Regions from separate parts of the Rhizobium sp. BK275 genome, predicted to be linked through region 1. Evidence: predicted binding sites of a transcription regulator. Region 1 holds the regulator's gene; each other region holds the start of a gene.
The links. Region 1 encodes PhoB, which activates phosphate uptake and scavenging genes when phosphate is short. Its sites were predicted from a motif close to TGTCATNNANCTGTCAT; they were not measured.
Positions count from the first base shown of each region.

Region 1 (2,203 bases):
GCGGCGAAAACAGTCGCTTAGGGGTGCCAATGGAGATCGATCCAAAGCAGATGACAATGGGGTTCGTCGGGACGGGCACGATTACCGAGGCCGTCGTCACCGGATTGGGCAAGACAGCGTTTCGCGACACACCGATCGTGCTGTCACCGCGCAGCGCAGGCGTCGCCGCCCGCCTTGCGGCGGCAAACCGGAATGTAACGATCGCTGTGGGCAACCAGGATGTTCTCGACCGCTCCGATCTCGTATTTTTGGCAGTGAGGCCGCAAATTGCCGAGGAGGTCATCCGCTCGCTCCGATTTCGGCCGGGCCACCATGTCATCAGCTTTGTCGCGGCCACGCCCATGGATCAATTGCTGGCGTGGATCGATCAGCCGGTTCGCCTGAGCCTGGCAATTCCACTTCCGTTCGTCGCAGATCTCCAGGGGGCGACCGCGATCTACCCGCCCGACGAGGTTTCCCACACCCTCTTTTCGGCGCTCGGAACGGCGATCCAGGTTGAAGACAAGCAGGAGTTCGAACTTCTCGCGGTGGCGAGCTGCCTGATGGCCACCTATTTCGGCATCCTGGACGCGACGTCGACCTGGCTACAGAGCAAGGGGCTCTCGGGAACGGCTGGCGACGCCTACCTCCGTCAATTGTTTTCCGGCCTCGCCCATGCTGCCCGTTCAAAACCTGTCGCGAGTTTCGATGAACTCATCGACGAGCATTCGACCAAGGGCGGATTGAATGAACAGGTGCTCGAAGACTTTCGCGCGTTTGGCGGCGCGGCGGCTCTGCAAAAGGCTCTTGATCGAATTCTTGTGCGCATCCGTCTGTAGAAGGCAGATCCTCTCGAGGTTGGCTTTCGGCGCCTGGTGTCGGCTTTCACAAGAAGCTGGGGGTGCCGAATAGACAAACGGGCCGCCCGGCAAGCGAGCGACCCGTCTGGACCTCCGATCACTCGGATCAGGCTTCCATGGAATATCCCGCGCCACGAACGGTGCGGATGACATCCTGCATGTTGGAGAAGTTCAGCGCCTTGCGCAGGCGGCCGACATGGACGTCGACCGTGCGCTCGTCCACATAGATATCGTGGCCCCAGACGCCATCCAGAAGCTGCGAGCGGGAGAAGACCCTGCCCGGCGACGACATCAGGAATTCGAGCAGGCGGAATTCGGTCGGGCCGAGGCGGACTTCGCGGCTCTTGCGATGAACGCGATGGGTTTCGCGATCGAGCTCGATATCCCCGCACTTCAGAACGCTGGAAAGAACCTCCGGACGAGCACGACGCAGCATCGCCTTGACGCGGGCAACGAGTTCCGGCGTGGAGAAGGGCTTGACGACATAGTCGTCCGCGCCAGTCGAGAGACCGCGAACGCGTTCGCTCTCTTCGCCGCGCGCCGTCAGCATGATAATCGGCAGACGTTCGGTCTCCGGCCGCATGCGCAGCCGGCGGCAGAGCTCGATACCGGAAACACCCGGCAGCATCCAGTCAAGGATGAGCAGGTCCGGCGTGCGCTCCTGAAGCCGGATTTCGGCCTCGTCGCCACGAAGGATCGTATCCACCTCGAAACCTTCCGCTTCGAGGTTGTAGCGGAGAAGCACGCTCAGCGCCTCTTCATCTTCAACAACTGCAACTCTTGGGATCATGCGTGTCAGTCTCCTAATGCATGATCCTTAAACCGGGGGTGATTTAAGCAAGGGATCATGCAGGAACTCGGAATTGGCTGCACTTAAAGCGTGTCGCGATCATTCGGATTCGCTGCCGCGCTTTAAGCTTTTTTCGCATGTCGTTATCGCAAAACCGCTGCACACTTTTGCGCGACATGCTTTGGCGCGCCCCGCATGGGACGCGCATGCAATCGGCGGATCAGGATTACTCCGTTACCGCACCGACGGTATTGGAGCTGTCGTCCTTCGGACGCTCGCCCTCCGGCTGGGCGCCGGTCGCCATGTAGTAGATCGTCTCGGCGATGTTGGTCGCATGGTCGCCGATGCGTTCGATGTTCTTGGCGCAGAAGAGAAGATGCGTGCAGCTCGTGATGTTGCGCGGATCTTCCATCATGTAGGTCAGGAGTTCGCGGAACAGCGAGGTGTACATCGCGTCGATCTCGTCGTCGCGTTCGCGGATGGACTTGGCCTTGTCAGCGGACCGCGTCGTGTAGACGTCGAGCACTTCCTTGAGCTGGACGAGCGCCAGTTCGGAGAGATGCTCGAGACCGCG
Region 1 covers NZ_JACHZL010000002.1:470,328-472,530, reverse strand. The annotation lists gene FHT82_RS08210 (pyrroline-5-carboxylate reductase) at 30-818, shown strand; gene phoB (phosphate regulon transcriptional regulator PhoB) at 946-1,629, opposite strand; gene phoU (phosphate signaling complex protein PhoU) at 1,856-2,203, opposite strand, start outside.

Region 2 (2,203 bases), on a different contig from region 1:
CATAACCGCCGACCGACATGAAGTTCGGGCGCATGTTCTTGTTGGTCTTGCGAATTTCGGCGACGAAGGCCTTGTTTTCCGGGCTGTCGTGATCGGTCGAATAGAAGTGTCCGGTAATCACGCCCTTGGCAGCCGGCCCCATGCCGTTCAAGAGGTCGTCATCGGTCACGTCGCCGGTGGCGATCAGCTTGATGCCAGCATCTGCGAGGCCGCGATCGACGAACTGCTTCATGAAGATTGCGCCGACGCCCGAAGGCACGAAGACGAAGAGGGCATCAGGCTTGGCATCGCGCACGCGCTGAAGGAAGGGTGCGAAATCCGGGTTCTGCAAGGGAACACGGAGCGCTTCGACGACCGTGCCGCCTTCCTTCTTGAACTGGTCGGTAAAGCCCTTTTCGATGTCGATGCCTGGACCGTAATCGGTCACCAGCGTGACGACCCGCTTCAGATTGTTCTGGACAGCCCAAGTGGCGACCGGAACGGCGGATTGCGGGCCGGCCATCGAGGTGCGCACGAAATAGGGCGACTGTTTCATGATGGCTGAGGTCGTGGCCGAAGTGATGATGGCCGGGACCTTGGCTTGATTCAGAACCGGGGCGACACCCATGGCAAGCGGCGTCAGGCCGAAGCCGACGAGCATCTTGACGCCGTCATTGACGACGAGTTCCTGGGCGATGCGGCGGGTCTGATCGGCGGTACCGGTATCGTCACGCAGGACAAGTTCGATCTTCTTGCCTGCAACCGTGTCGCCATTGATTGCCATGTATGCGCGAGCGCCGGCCTCGACCTGGCGTCCGGTTGAGGCGAAAGGACCCGTCATCGGCAGGATCACGCCGATCTTGACCGTTTCCTGTGCAAATGCAGGCGCGCCGGCAAGTGTGGCGAGCGCCGCGCCGGCTATCAATAGTCTTCTCGAAAACGAAATCATGTATACTCCTCCCATTGTTGCGCACCATACCTCTCTCCGGGAGATATGCCCGCGACCCGAACGTTTTCCCTCTCTCCTCCAGAGGAAAAAGCTGATGTCGCGAAATTGCTCAGCAACATCAATGTATACATAAAACTTGACATGGCACAAGCTGCCGCCATCAGTCAGCCCCGCCAATTGGGCTTGGCAAAACGGCCATGAAAGCTTCGGCCGACGGTGTTTCGCCCCTCCTGATTTTGCGTTTTGCCAAAGCAAATTTTCGATCGTCGTAACTCTGTCATATAGCTATGGCGAGAACGTGCTTTATCGAGCGGATTGAATAGGGAGCGTGCCATGATCGAAAACACTCAGCTCGACCGTATCAAGAACGAAATCGCCGATAGCTTCGACGAGGAGCTGGAAATGCAGATGGAGGAGGACCGGCTCGACGAGCTGGTTGCTGAAGGCATGTCCGGCCCGGCCGAGCAGACGCTCGACCGCAAGCTTTACTTCCGCGAGCTCTTCCGCCTGCAGCATGAGCTCGTTCGTCTTCAGGACTGGGTCCAGTACAAGAAGCTCAAGGTCGTCGTGCTTTTCGAAGGCCGCGACTCCGCCGGCAAGGGCGGCGCGATCAAGCGCGTGACCCAGCGCCTCAACCCGCGTGTCTGCCGCGTGGTCGCCCTTCCGGCGCCGACCGAGCGCGAACGGAACCAGTGGTATTTCCAGCGCTATGTTCCGCATTTGCCGACAGCGGGCGAAATGGTGCTCTTCGATCGCAGCTGGTACAACCGCGCCGGTGTCGAGCGTGTGATGGGCTTCTGCACGAAGGATGAGCTGGAAGAGTTCTTCCGTTCGGTGCCGGAATTCGAGCGCATGCTGGTGCGTTCCGGCATCATCCTCATCAAGTACTGGTTCTCGATTACCGACGAGGAGCAGGAATTCCGCTTCAACATGCGCATCCACGATCCGCTGAAGCAGTGGAAGCTTTCGCCGATGGACCTGCAGAGCCGCGTCCATTGGGAAGAATATACCAAGGCCAAGGAAGAGATGCTGGACCGCACGCATATCGACGAAGCGCCGTGGTGGATCGTCCAGGCGGTGGACAAGAAGCGGGCGCGCCTGAACTGCATCGCGCATATGCTGAGCCAGATTCCCTATGAAGAGGTCCCGAAGGAAGAGATCGTGCTTCCCGAGCGCGTGCGTCACGAAGACTACCAGCGTATCCCGGTTCCGCCGGAACTCTACGTCCCTGAAGCCTACTGATTTGTACGAGCCGCTGCCGGTTCTGCCGGCAGC
Region 2 covers NZ_JACHZL010000004.1:538,011-540,213, reverse strand. The annotation lists gene FHT82_RS16110 (ABC transporter substrate-binding protein) at 1-928, opposite strand, end outside; gene ppk2 (polyphosphate kinase 2) at 1,262-2,170, shown strand.
Region 2: a site for PhoB is predicted at 1,193-1,209, ahead of ppk2 (polyphosphate kinase 2). Genes of this name have one in related genera too.

Region 3 (2,203 bases), on a different contig from region 1:
CCCTCACCTGTTAAGGGATTTTGTGCGGGAATCATGGTGGACCTGAAGGAAACTCTGCGTTGCCTAACACATCCAATCCGACACGACTATGGCGAGAAATAGCCCTGCTGTAACGTTTCGGAGATAAGTCGAAACGATTTAAAAAATAAATAGGGCCTGTCGCCAGGCGGCAACGGCTAAATTCCTGGTGCACCGGCTAGGCCGGTGCGGTACGCCCACAATATTCAGGCAGCCTGCGGGGCGAAATCGCCCTCTTCAAGCAATTCGATTGAGGTCAGCGCCGGCACGTTGCTGGCCAATGCGCGCCACGTGATGAGTTCGAACGTGCCGTCCTCATGCTCGACGATCGCCGTGCAGCTTTCGACCCAGTCGCCGGTATTGATGTAGCGGATGCCGTCCATATCCTCGATCACGGCGTGATGGATATGGCCGCAGATGACGCCGTCGGCGCCGTTCTTGCGGGCTTCCTCGGCAACCACGCGCTGGAACTCACCGATGAAATTGACGGCATGTTTGACCTGCAGCTTCGCCCAGGCCGAGAAGGACCAGTAGGGCATGCCAAGGCGGCGGCGGACCGCTGCGAGCACGATGTTGATGCGGATCGCCGTGTCGTAGGCCCAGTCGCCGAGATATGCGAGCAGGCGGGCGTTGCGCACGACGACGTCGAATTCGTCGCCATGCAGGATCAGGTACTTCTTGCCGTCGGCGCCGTCATGGATGATGCGCTCAACGACCTCGATGCCGCCGAAATGCATGCCCGGAAAGGCGCGCAGGAATTCGTCGTGATTGCCGGGGATATAGACGACACGCGTACCCTTGCGCGCCTTGCGCAAGAGCTTCTGGACCACGTCGTTGCAGACCTGCGGCCAATACCAGCTGCGCTTCAGGCGCCAGCCATCGACGATATCGCCGACGAGGTAGATCGTGTCTGCCTCGTGATATCTAAGGAAATCCAGCAGGAAATCCGCCTTGGCGGCCTTCGAGCCGAGATGCACATCGGAAATGAAGAGGGTGCGGAAGCGCCGAGGTTCCATCATGTCTGTCACAAGCCTTTCCGCTCGTGTCCCATCGTTCTTCGTCTGGTCTTCCAAAATCAGACTCGTGTTTCAGGAAGATGACAAGGCTGTGGGAAAGCGGTGCAACCTGTTCATACAGGCTAGATGTGGAGCGCTGGGTGGCCGACTTCACGCCAACACCTCCACATTCCGGCGCTGGCGCGAAATTCCTTTCCTAAAACATCAATCCTCAGGCAGTCCGCACCGTCGCCATCGGCTTCACGTTCTGGTTCATCCGGAACAGATTGTTCGGATCGTAACGCCGCTTGATCTCAGCAAGGCGGGCGTAGTTGGCGCCATAGGCGGCTTCGACCCGGTCGGTTTCGTCGTCAGGCATGAAGTTGATATAGGCGGTTCCCACGGCATGCGGCTTGGTGGCCTCGAAAAGCTCGCGCGCCCAGCCGACGCAGCTTCCATCCATCTCTGTTTCCCGCCAGCGGGCATGCACGTTCATGACGAAATGCGAGCTGCGCTGCGGAAACGCGGTGGCCTCGTTGGCCACGCGGCCGGCAGCACCCCCGACATGACCGATGAAGATCTCGCATTCCGGGCCGGGCAGCCTGCGCACCGCCTTGAGCAGCACGTCGATCGCCGCATCGGAAAGGGAAGCGAAATCCTGGCTTTTCCAGTAATTGCGCGCACCTGGTGTGAGCAGCGGATCGAAGGCCTGCTGCCAGCCGGTGAACGGCATCGGGCCGACGATATCGGCAATCGGCTTTCCGATAGCGCGCAACCTGGCCGCAGCCTTTTCACCCGCCGCGACATCTCCGCAATAGCACATCGCCAGCACCACGATCTCCTTGCCATGCCATTCGGCCGGCAGGAAGGGCAGCGGCGGCGCCTGGCGCATCACCACCCAGCAGGTCAGTTCGTCGGGCGCCGCCTCCAGCGCCTGCCGGTATTCCTTCAGCACCTTTTCCGCATCGGCGAAGGGATGCACGACGAGCCCGGCGAGAACCTCGGTGTCGAGCGGGTTGAGCTTGAACTCGAAGGAGGTCACGACGCCGAAATTCCCGCCGCCGCCGCGCAGCGCCCAGAAGAGATCGGGCTTATCCGTCTCGCTCGCCTTGACCAGTTCGCCATCCGCCGTCACCACGTCGACCGAGAGCAGATTGTCGAGGGTCAGTCCGAATTTGCGGGTCAGCCAG
Region 3 covers NZ_JACHZL010000007.1:265,902-268,104, reverse strand. The annotation lists gene FHT82_RS22520 (MFS transporter) at 1-35, opposite strand, end outside; gene FHT82_RS22515 (UDP-2,3-diacylglucosamine diphosphatase) at 225-1,037, opposite strand; gene FHT82_RS22510 (FAD-binding oxidoreductase) at 1,246-2,203, opposite strand, start outside.
Region 3: a site for PhoB is predicted at 1,104-1,120, ahead of FHT82_RS22515 (UDP-2,3-diacylglucosamine diphosphatase). Genes of this name have one in related genera too.

Region 4 (2,203 bases), on a different contig from region 1:
CGCCTGACAGCATCGTGCCCCAGGGCGTGATGCCGCCATTGCAGTTCGAAATCGTGCCGAAGACCACCGTGCCGGTTGGATCGGCCTTGGTCTTGAGGCGATCGTCGCCGGCGGCCGGGCCGGAAATGCCGATTTCCGTGCTCATGTGGATGCGGCGGTTATATTTGCCGTCCTTGACGACCTGCCACCGGTTGCCGTCCTTGCGCACTTCGAAAACCGAGACGCCCACAGCGGCCATGACAGCACGGATCTGGTCTTCGGTCATCTTCTCACGGTAATTGTCCATCGTCAGTCCCGGGAACATCAGGAAGGGCGTGGCATATTCATGGCTGACGACCATCAGGCCATGATCGGAGCTCTTCTCGCCCCAGGGCAGCGGCAGGAACTGCGTGAAATCGTTATTGTAGCCGAACTGGCGCTCGGCGTCCTTGCCGTCGAGCTTGGTGACATCGAATTCCGGGCTGTCGGTAAAGAGCGCGTCGCCCCAGCGAATGAGGATCTGGCGCTCGTAACCTTCGGGCCAGTGGTCGGCGGTGTCGCGCACGCGCTTCAGCTCGGGGAAAGTAAGGCTCGACTCGGCGGCTTCTGCCTTCGTTGCTTCGAGCGCCGGCGCAAAAGCGGCCGCGCCCATGGCAGCGATGAAGCCCTTCAGAACGGTACGGCGACGAACGCCTTCTTCGAGAATGGTGCCGTAGCTCGGCGCAAATGCACGCCGCGGATTGGGGCGCGGCCTGGTCTTCTGGCGGTCCGTCATGACTACCTCCGGTAAAATGGTTGAATTTCAAGGAAATGAATGGAATGTCCTCGGCCATTGCGGCCATCGATTTTTGTAGCAATGCCGGGCGAAGGATTGATGACGACCGAAGTGTCGGGAACGGCAGAGGGCGGCGCTTCTTCGGCTTGACGCCTTGCCGGGCGCTGATAATTTGACCGGGCAGTAAAAATATAATCGGCGCCAAGCTTAAAACGGGAACGGCCTCCCCAACGGCCAGGAGAACAGCATGTCCAACCGCCTGAATGCAACGCCAAACGACCTTCGCGCCTTTTGGATGCCCTTTACCGCGAACCGTCAGTTCAAGAAGGAACCGCGCCTCTTCGTGAGTGCGAAGGATATGTACTACCAGACCCATGACGGCCGTCAGGTGCTGGACGGTACGGCTGGCCTCTGGTGCGTAAATGCCGGACATTGCCGCCCGAAGATCACCGAGGCGATCAGCGAGCAGGCCGGCGAACTCGATTACGCCCCGGCCTTCCAACTCGGCCATCCCAAGGCTTTCGAGCTCGCCAACCGCCTGGTCGACATCGCGCCGGAAGGCCTGGACCATGTCCTCTTCACCAATTCCGGTTCTGAATCGGTGGAAACGGCGCTCAAGGTGGCGCTCGCCTATCACCGCGTGAAGGGCAATGGCTCACGCTTCCGCCTGATCGGCCGCGAGCGCGGCTATCACGGCGTCAATTTCGGCGGCATCTCCGTCGGCGGCATCGTCACCAATCGCAAGATGTTCGGCACCCTGTTGACCGGCGTCGACCACATGCCGCACACCCATCTGCCCGGCAAGAACAACTTCACCCGCGGCGAACCCGAGCACGGTGGCGATATCGCCACCGAACTCGAGCGCATCGTCACCCTGCATGACGCGTCCACCGTCGCCGCCGTCATCGTCGAGCCGGTCGCCGGCTCCACCGGCGTTCTCATTCCGCCGAAGGGCTATCTGCAGAAGCTGCGTGAAATCTGCACCAAGCACGGCATCCTGCTGATCTTCGATGAAGTCATCACCGGTTTCGGTCGCCTCGGCGCCCCCTTCGCCGCCCAGTATTACGACGTGAAGCCCGACATCATCACCACCGCCAAGGGCCTGACCAACGGCGTCATCCCGATGGGCGCCGTCTTCGTGACCTCGGAAATCCATGATGCCTTCATGAATGGCCCCGAGCACATGATCGAGTTCTTCCACGGTTATACCTATTCCGGTAACCCGATCGCCTCGGCCGCAGCGCTTGCGACGCTCGACACCTACAAGGAAGAAGGCCTGCTGACCCGCGCAGCCGAGCTTTCTGACTATTGGGCCGACGCGCTGCACTCGCTGAAAGATTGCCCCAACGTCATCGACATCAGAAATACCGGCCTCATCGGCGCCATCGAGCTCGACCCGATCGCCGGCGAGCCGACCAAGCGCGCCTTCACAGCCTTCCTCAAGGCGTA
Region 4 covers NZ_JACHZL010000004.1:260,386-262,588, forward strand. The annotation lists gene FHT82_RS14720 (PhoX family phosphatase) at 1-754, opposite strand, end outside; gene FHT82_RS14725 (aspartate aminotransferase family protein) at 1,002-2,203, shown strand, end outside.
Region 4: a site for PhoB is predicted at 843-859, ahead of FHT82_RS14720 (PhoX family phosphatase). Genes of this name have one in related genera too.